4 regions of the Paenibacillus sp. CFBP 13594 genome follow, and region 1 is predicted to be linked to each of the others. Evidence: predicted binding sites of a transcription regulator. Region 1 holds the regulator's gene; each other region holds the start of a gene.
The links. Region 1 encodes Rex, which represses fermentation and respiration genes when NADH is low (regulators of the CRP and FNR family bind a similar motif). Its sites were predicted from a motif close to TTGTGAAATATTTCACAA; they were not measured.

Region 1 (2,211 bases):
AAGGGCAGTGTGGGTGATGCGCACTTTGTCAATATGCTGGTGCAATCACTTGCAGAGACGGCAATTGCCACGCGTGGACGCATGATGGTTCTGTTTACTTCATACAAGATGTTGCGACAGGTCTATGATCCGCTGAAGGAGGCGCTATCTGGTAACGACATCTCGTTGCTTGGGCAAGGCGTTGACAGTGGAAGCCGCTCTAAGCTGACTCGCAGGTTCCAAGATGCCAAAGCTACGGTACTTCTGGGTACAAGCAGCTTCTGGGAGGGTGTAGATATCCCGGGAGAGGCGCTAACCTGTCTCGCTATTGTGCGACTGCCTTTCCAGCCACCGAATCATCCGTTGGTGGAAGCCAAGAGTGAGTTGCTTCAGGAACAGAAGAAAAATCCGTTCATGAAACTGTCCGTGCCGCAAGCGGTCATTCGTTTCAAGCAGGGATTTGGCCGGTTGGTGCGTACAGCGAAGGACAGAGGAATTGTCATTGTTTATGATACACGGGTGATTGAAGCGTACTATGGTAAATTCTTTTTATATTCTTTGCCTGGTCCCAAAATGGAGCATATGCTCACGGAGCAGATGGTTCCACGAATTACCGAGTGGTTGGAAAAACCTGCTAATGAACAAGAATAATGGTTGTTTTGTTCGTTATATCATTGCATGACACTATCGTTTGGCGTTAAACTTTATTAGATATTTCCGTATCCGATTAAAGCAGTTGCACGTAAGAACTTATAACCTAAATTACAAGGAGCATTCTGTATAAAATGTCATGTTTATCTTTGAGTTTATACAGAATGCTCATCTTTTCATCTATTATTTTATCGTGGCCTTGGTAAGGGGGAGCAAGAATGAAATCGGATAAAATTTCGGAAGCGGTGGTACGACGTCTGCCTGTATACTTGCGTTATTTGAACGAGTTGCATCAGCGTGAGGTGGCTACTGTTTCTTCTCAAGAGCTTGGACAGAGGCTGGATCTGAATCCGGCCCAAATTCGTAAAGACCTGGCTTACTTCGGTGATTTTGGTCGTAAAGGGATCGGGTATGATGTATCCTATTTGATCGAGAAAATTCGTCACATTCTCAAAATCGATCAGCAAATTAATGTAGCTCTGGTAGGAGCGGGTAATCTCGGTCAAGCCTTGTCCAACTACAACGCATATCTGAAAGACAACATGAAGATTGTTGCTGTATTTGATGCATATGGACCGAAGATTGGTAGTCAAATTAACAGTTTGACGGTTAAACCAATGAATGAATTGACGGAAGCGGTTAAAACAGAAAACATCCGCATCGGAATTATCACGGTTCCGGATACGGAAGCCCAAAATGTAGCCGATCAGCTTATTGAATCCGGAATCGAAGCGATTCTTAATTTTGCACCAACCATTCTAAAAACACCGCCGCATATCCGCATTCACCATGCTGACTTTACAACGGATCTGCTTAGTTTGGCCTATTACTTGGAGACTGGAAAGGACGACGAGGAAGATGACAACAAATAGATGGGTAATTCACAACGGCAAATTTGCCGTTAATGAAGGCGGCACAACATGGAACGTGGTTCAAGGATACATGGTTGTCGAGGATGACAAGATTGTGCATATTGGTGAGACATTGCCGGATGGAGACAAAAATTGTACCAAAGTGGATGGAAAAGGACTGTTCTTCCTGCCGGGTCTGATCAATACGCATGGTCATGCAGCAATGTCGTTGCTCAGAGGGCACGGAGATGATCTTGCGTTGCAAGTATGGTTGCAGGAAAAAATGTGGCCGATGGAAGCGAAAATGACTTCACAAGACGTATATTGGGGAACTTCGCTATCGGTGCTTGAAATGTTGAAAGGCGGAACTACAGCTTTCCTGGACATGTACGATCACATGGATCAAGTTGCCAAAGTTGTGGAGCAATCCGGCGTTAGAGCAGCACTGGCACGTGGTGTAATCGGGCTGTGCTCGGAAGAAGAGCAACTGCGGAAACTGGAGGAGTCGGCAGCGTTTGCACGTGAGTGGAATGGACAGGCAGATGGTCGCATTACAACTGTAATCTCGCCACACGCCCCATATACATGCCCTCCTGACTACATAGAGAAGCTTGTGCAGGTCGCGAACGACCTGAACCTTCCTCTCCATACACATATGTCTGAAACGCTTCGTGAAGTGGAGCAGAACGTGGCTGATTATGGACTGCGTCCTGTGGCACATCTGGAGAAA
Region 2 (2,211 bases), on a different contig from region 1:
TTCCGTCCAAATACAGAGCTGCTCAAAGGCCAAGTGGATATGCTGCCAAACGGCGCAATCATCGTGGATAAATATATGCAAACGAGTCAAAAAGACGTCTTCGCTGCGGGTGACAGCTGTGCTATTCATTACAACCCAACAGGCAAAGCATCTTACATTCCACTGGCAACCAACGCCGTGCGGATGGGTACACTCGTGGCCCGTAACCTGGTTCGTCCTACGACACCGTATATGGGTACACAAGGAACATCGGGTATCAAAATTTATGAGCAAAATATCGCGGGTACCGGGATGACGGAAACGTCTGCTGCTGATGAAGGTCTGATTGTTGAATCTGTCGTACTGGAAGACAGCTACCGTCCGGAGTTCATGCCAACGGCTGAGAAACTGTTGCTCAAAGTAGTATATGAGCAGGCTACTCGTCGGATCGTCGGAGCACAGGTGATGTCTCAGGTTGATCTGACCCAATCGATTAATACGATCTCGGTCTGCATCCAAAATAACATGACCGTAGATGAGCTGGCCTTCATCGACTTTTTCTTCCAGCCACATTACAACAAACCATGGAACTTCCTGAACACGGCGGGTCTGCAAGCACTGCCTCCAATAGAAGTAAAAGCACCAGCAATGGTGTAAGGAAGCAGAATAGATGGTTTAACAGCGATCTTGATAAACGCCATACAAAGATAAGTCATGCTTATCTGTAAATATAAGGTGTACAATAACTGCCAGGAATACGAAACAAGGCGGACGATTATAAGCAAAAAGAAGACTGGCGATTAAACGTCAGTCTTTTTTTGTGGTTTTTTAGCATCAAAAGGCCTTATATACTCTTGCTGACTTAACTATTCCAAGACACTCTTAAAGTATCTTTTTAAATTACATTGTGATAATTTGCACAAAGTTTCATGCAGTACCAAGATACAATTGAGATATGGCATTCAACGTATAACTTATGAATTTCAGATGGTTTTATCCAATGATGAACAATGAAGGAGAGGATGGATGATATGGCAGCAAAAACACCTCTTGAGGTTGCACAATATACGGCGCAAACAGGCATGAAGAAGGCTCAATATCCGGTGTCTTCTGTATTGGTGCTTAGTTTCATGGCAGGTGCATTTATCGCGCTGGGTTTTCTACTGGATATCCGGGTGATTGCTTCTGCGCCAGCTGAGTGGGGGAGTCTGGTCAATCTGATTGGAGCGGCAGTGTTCCCGGTTGGACTAATCATGGTGCTCATAGGTGGTGGCGAGCTGCTGACAGGTAACATGATGGCAGTTCCGCTTGCTACGATTGCAAGAAAATTATCCGTGGGTAGCATGTTGAAAAATCTAACCTTAGTGACGATTGGTAATTTTGTTGGAGCTTTGTTTGTCGCGTACGCGTTTGGACATGTGCTGGGCCTGACCGGAGAGGGTGTATATCTGGCGAAAGTGGTGGATATGGCTGGGCATAAGTTGCATGACGGCTTCCTGCAAGCTTTCATCTCTGGCATCGGCTGTAACTGGCTGGTGGCACTGGCCGTGTGGCTATCTTATGCATCCGATACGATGAGTGGCAAGGTACTGGGCATTTGGTTTCCAACGATGGCATTTGTGGCGATTGGATTCCAGCACGTTGTGGCCAATATGTTCCTCATCCCGGCGGCAATCTTTGAAGGGCATTATTCGTGGGGCCAATATGTGATGAATTTTATTCCGGTATGGCTCGGGAATCTGACTGGTGGTGCTCTGTTTGTAGCTGCAGCCTATTGGGTGGTGTACCTGCGCCAAGCTGAGCCGAAAGTGAAACCGGAGGCAGCAAGGTTGATCGAAGCTGTGGAGACGGAGGCTAGAGTGATGTTGAGCAAGCAGGCGTAGCGAGGTATATATATTCATGTAGAAGTGAAGACGATTCTGATCTTGCTCGGTTCATGGCGAATATGCTGTGATGGAGCAGGGCGGGATCGTTTTTTTTGTATGGGGTTTTTTGTTGGAGTTTAAACGCAAAATAAATTCGCCATGACAAGGTTCGGGGGAACGAAACCTGTTCATGGCGAATTTCGGGAGTGGTCCATGATATGGCATGAGGAGGAAGTGGGGAAACACTAGCCTAATGCCTTATTTTTAATTTACCCCTGATTTCTGAAGTTGAATCAAACTCAAAAACATTTTTTGAAAATAATTTAAAGCTGCTATAGCGGCAAATATGAAGCAAAAACATACTGTT
Region 3 (2,211 bases), 360 kb from region 1:
GGCAGAATCTCGCGCACACCGTTGCGATCGACAACACATGGAACACCCAGATAAACATCCGATACACCATTATAGTCTTCAAGGTAAGTGGATACGTTCAGAACGGAGCCTTCGTTGCCGAGAATTGCAGCTACAATGCGGTCCAGAGCAAGGGCGATTGCATAGGAAGTTGCCCCTTTGGCATTAATAATCTCATACGCTGCATTTTTGGTGCGGTCAAAAATATCCCGCTGTGTTTCTTCATCCAATTCCAGATCTGTTCCTGCAACGTTAGCCAGGCTCCATACCGGTACTTCGGAATCTCCATGCTCACCAATAATGTGTGCGTGAATACTACGCGGGTCGATCCCTTTGTTCTTACCAATCAGGTAACGGAAACGTGCGCTATCGAGCAATGTACCTGAACCGATGACACGGGAAGCAGGCCATCCGCTTTGTTTCCATGAAGTATAGGACAAAATATCTACAGGATTGGTTGCAATCAGCAAAATACCATGAGAATTCACTTCAGTAATACGCTCTATAATATCTTTGAAAATGCTTGCATTTTTCTTCAGCAGATCAATCCGGGTTTCGCCCGGCTTCTGGGAAGCACCAGCTGTAATAATAATGATATCTGCATCTTTGCAGTCGGAATAATCGCCAGCCCATACTTTCACGCCACCCGTAAACGGAAGACCGTGGTTCATATCCAGCATTTCGCCGGTTGCTTTATCATGATTCACATCCACAAATACCAACTCGGACGAACGCTGTCTCAACATTAGCGTGTATCCCGTTGTTGTTCCCACCGCACCCATGCCTACAATCACGACACGACTTGGTTTCAATGCTGCACTATTTGTCATGTTCATATCCACTCCTTTTGGGTTATACTCCCATCCATATTAAGGGATCAGAGAATATAAAGCGAGTGTTGTCTATAAAATAGTTCACATTTCATGTCTTTTTACTAATTATTCCGTCGAAAAACAGTTTAGGATGAAATTAATGGTAATAAATGTACGACCTATAGCCCAGAGTATGAGTTGGAAAAAGGGAACGGGCCAACCAAGAGTAGGCAATGAGCCTTTTACATAAGGTTTGTGTTAGAATAGGAGCAGTGGATTCTGATGAATCGTAAATATAACGCCATAGGACAGGCATGCGCGCCTGTATATTGGATGAGAGAGGTGGAACCCACTTGCGTTCGCAATGGATCAAAATCGCGCAGACAGCATTGCTGTCTATAGGTATAGCAGCCTTACTCGCTGCATGCACCGACTCAGATCAACCTCCGGTAGCAGAACCTCCGCAGCAGCAAGAGGACGCCGGGAATACAGGGCAGACATTAACTGTTGTTCCCCCTGTAAACAGTACAGAATCTGCAGATATGGCCAAGTACCAGATACAGACCCGATTAACCGATTTTCAGTTGCTCAATGACAACGGGGGATTGGCGTGGGGTGTGACGCGGAATGCGCTGCGCCTGTACTACACTCAGGATCAGGGAAAGACCTGGAGCAATATTTCACCTTCGGAAAATGTACAGTTTCCGGCTAACCCTAAATATGGACAAAGCATTTATTTTGTAGATCGTGCACATGGTTGGATTGTTCGTGAAGGTATGGGTGGAACAGATACCATGGTGCTTCGCACCAACAATGGGGGCGTAACTTGGAGCCTGTCCTCTCTGTCCAAGACGGATAAAGTGACTGCGATCTCATTTGTATCTCCTGAAAAAGGATGGATTCTCACCACGGTCGATACCGCTATTGGTAAACAGGATAAGAAACTTTACTTTACCGAGGACGGTGGCATTACCTGGAATCGGATGTCATCCAGTGATGAAGATGGCAAACAGGAAGCAGAAGAGATTTCCAAACGTGGATACACCACGGGGATGACTTTCTCGGATCCAAAACATGGTTTCTTAACAGCGCTGGAGTTCGGCACACCGAAGTTGTATGTAACATCAGACGGCGGAGAGAACTGGAATACTGGGCCATCCTTCTTTGATCGAAACAAATTTAACGGGTGTGGTAATTTCAGTGTTAGTTCACCACAATTTTTTGGACGTGAAGTGCAATCAGCCTGGATGTCAATGTCCTGTTCTCAAGGGGAGAGCACGACATTTAATGGATTCTTTACCACCGATGGTGGAAAGAGCTGGAAGCTGTCCAATTTCACTTTAAACAAACAAACGGGTCCGAATCGTAACCTTTCACCAGT
Region 4 (2,211 bases), on a different contig from region 1:
TGGAAAAGCAGCTTCATATAACGTGTTTCGGAGGATGTGCCGACCAGATCGGCGATGCCGACCAGTTTGGAAATACTGCTCTCCCATAGCGGAGATTCTGCTTCGTTTCCAGCAGGCTCAGGGAGCAGGGCAATACATAGCTCAGGCTCCAGCGAAGCCGTAGCTATTAGCCAGTAGGGATGGGCGACTACGGCTACGGTGCGAGGTTTCAGCAATAGCTGCTCGGCTTCAGGGAGGGAGATGACGGTAATGGCTGGAGGTACATCTTCTGTTTGCGTCAGGCTGCTGACGTAGTAGACCTCTCCCTCGATCGACAGCAGTGCAGCAATATCGGGATAGGGAAAGGATGACCAGCCCCCTTTGCGGGGGAAGAGAACATATCGGACCGGGGACTGTGTTGTACTGGCCTTATTCAGGCTGACTTCGGAGTCTTCACCTGGTAATGGCGCAGGTTTTTCCATGAATCGTTCACCTCACCTTGACTGTAATATGGCGCGTCATTCGTTCTGCATGTACTTCATGCTTTCACTTCATATGTAAAGCCCTCACGGTACTTCGCATGATATGCCTGAGACTAACATATGGGCATTCCGTCCCAAACATGAGTATCTTCCATGAATAGATGAAGTAGGCAAGCCATTATAGAGCTTCCCTAAGCTCCAATCCTCCATTTTGGCTTCATTCCACGTTCTCGATACTGAAAAAAAGATATTTGAATTCGCACTACAATAGGCTGATTTTTATCTTTTGTGTGACCAGGATCACTTTTTTTTGCTCTGGAGACGGAGATTGTGATAATTATCACATGTATAAAATAGGGAATCTGGCACAATACGTTCATCAACGTATTTGGCGGACAGACAGCGAAGGTGCAGCTTCAATGCCAGATACGCATACTGCGAAGTGAACAGAAAGAAGGGGTAACGGTATGGATCCGATTATGTTATCGCGTATCCAATATGCACTTACAACGATTTTCCATTTCTTTTTTGTCCCGCTATCCATCGGTCTTGTACTGTTGGTTGCAATCATGGAGACGTTGTACGTTGTTAAGGGTAAGGAAATCTACAAAACGATGGCGAAGTTCTGGGGCAAGCTGTTCCTGATTAACTTTGCCGTCGGGGTAGTCACAGGTATTTTGCAAGAGTTTCAGTTCGGTATGAACTGGTCCGAGTACTCCCGATTTGTCGGGGACGTGTTCGGTGCGCCACTGGCTATTGAAGCGCTACTGGCGTTTTTTATGGAGTCTACATTTATTGGTTTGTGGATATTTGGATGGGATCGTTTGTCCAAAAAAGTGCACCTGGCCTGCATCTGGCTGGTGTTTGTCGGCACATTCCTGTCCGCGCTGTGGATTCTGGCAGCCAATTCATTTATGCAGCATCCGGTCGGGTTTGAGATTAACAACGGCCGAGCCGAGATGAATGATTTCTTTGCACTCATCACGAATGGTCAGTTGCTCGTCGAGTTCCCACATACGATTTTTGGGGCATTGATGACAGGGGCCTTTGTTGTAACCGGGATCAGTGCCTACAAATTAATGAAGAAGCAGGATGTGGAGATCTTCCGCAAATCGTTTAATATCGCGATCATTATCGCGCTTGTTTCTTCATTTGGTGTAGCTTTCTCTGGACACTTCCAGGCTCAATATCTCGTGGAGACACAGCCGATGAAGATGGCAGCCAGTGAAGGCACATGGACAACGACAGAAGATCCGGCACCATGGACGGTGGTCGCTTTTATCGATCCGGATAAACAGGAGAGTACGGGTGAGATCAAAATCCCTGGATTGCTCAGTTACCTGTCCTACAGCAAGTTCTCCGGTAGTGTCAAAGGCATGAAGGAACTGAATGCTGAGTATCAGCAGACGTATGGACCGGGGGACTACATCCCGCCGGTACGGACAACGTTCTGGAGTTTCCGTATTATGATCGCAGCGGGTGGTTTGATGATTGTGCTGGCTCTGTACGGTACGTTTCTGGCTGTGCGCAAGAAGCTGGAGGTCGCTGGAAAGTGGTTTATGCGTCTGATGGTATTTGCCATCTCCCTGCCGTTTATCGCCAATACATCAGGTTGGATCATGACCGAGGTTGGAAGACAGCCATGGACGGTATTTGGTTATATGACCACCGAGGCCGGGGTCTCACCGAACGTATCCGCAGGAATGATCCTGTTCTCCACGATTGCGTTCACAGCCGCGTATACGGTTCT

Region 2: the regulator Rex is predicted to act here: its motif matches at 885-902, upstream of IFU39_RS22345 (formate/nitrite transporter family protein).
Region 3: the regulator Rex is predicted to act here: its motif matches at 921-938, upstream of IFU39_RS02610 (L-lactate dehydrogenase).
Region 4: the regulator Rex is predicted to act here: its motif matches at 790-807, upstream of IFU39_RS21680 (cytochrome ubiquinol oxidase subunit I).

The regions. Positions count from the first base shown of each region.
Region 1 covers NZ_JACYVQ010000001.1:182,904-185,114, forward strand. The annotation lists gene dinG (ATP-dependent DNA helicase DinG) at 1-630, shown strand, start outside; gene IFU39_RS01100 (redox-sensing transcriptional repressor Rex) at 849-1,502, shown strand; gene IFU39_RS01105 (amidohydrolase) at 1,489-2,211, shown strand, end outside.
Region 2 covers NZ_JACYVQ010000007.1:162,704-164,914, forward strand. The annotation lists gene IFU39_RS22340 (FAD-dependent oxidoreductase) at 1-636, shown strand, start outside; gene IFU39_RS22345 (formate/nitrite transporter family protein) at 1,011-1,862, shown strand.
Region 3 covers NZ_JACYVQ010000001.1:545,584-547,794, forward strand. The annotation lists gene IFU39_RS02610 (L-lactate dehydrogenase) at 1-848, opposite strand, end outside; gene IFU39_RS02615 (WD40/YVTN/BNR-like repeat-containing protein) at 1,184-2,211, shown strand, end outside.
Region 4 covers NZ_JACYVQ010000007.1:4,668-6,878, forward strand. The annotation lists gene IFU39_RS21675 (tetratricopeptide repeat protein) at 1-461, opposite strand, end outside; gene IFU39_RS21680 (cytochrome ubiquinol oxidase subunit I) at 929-2,211, shown strand, end outside.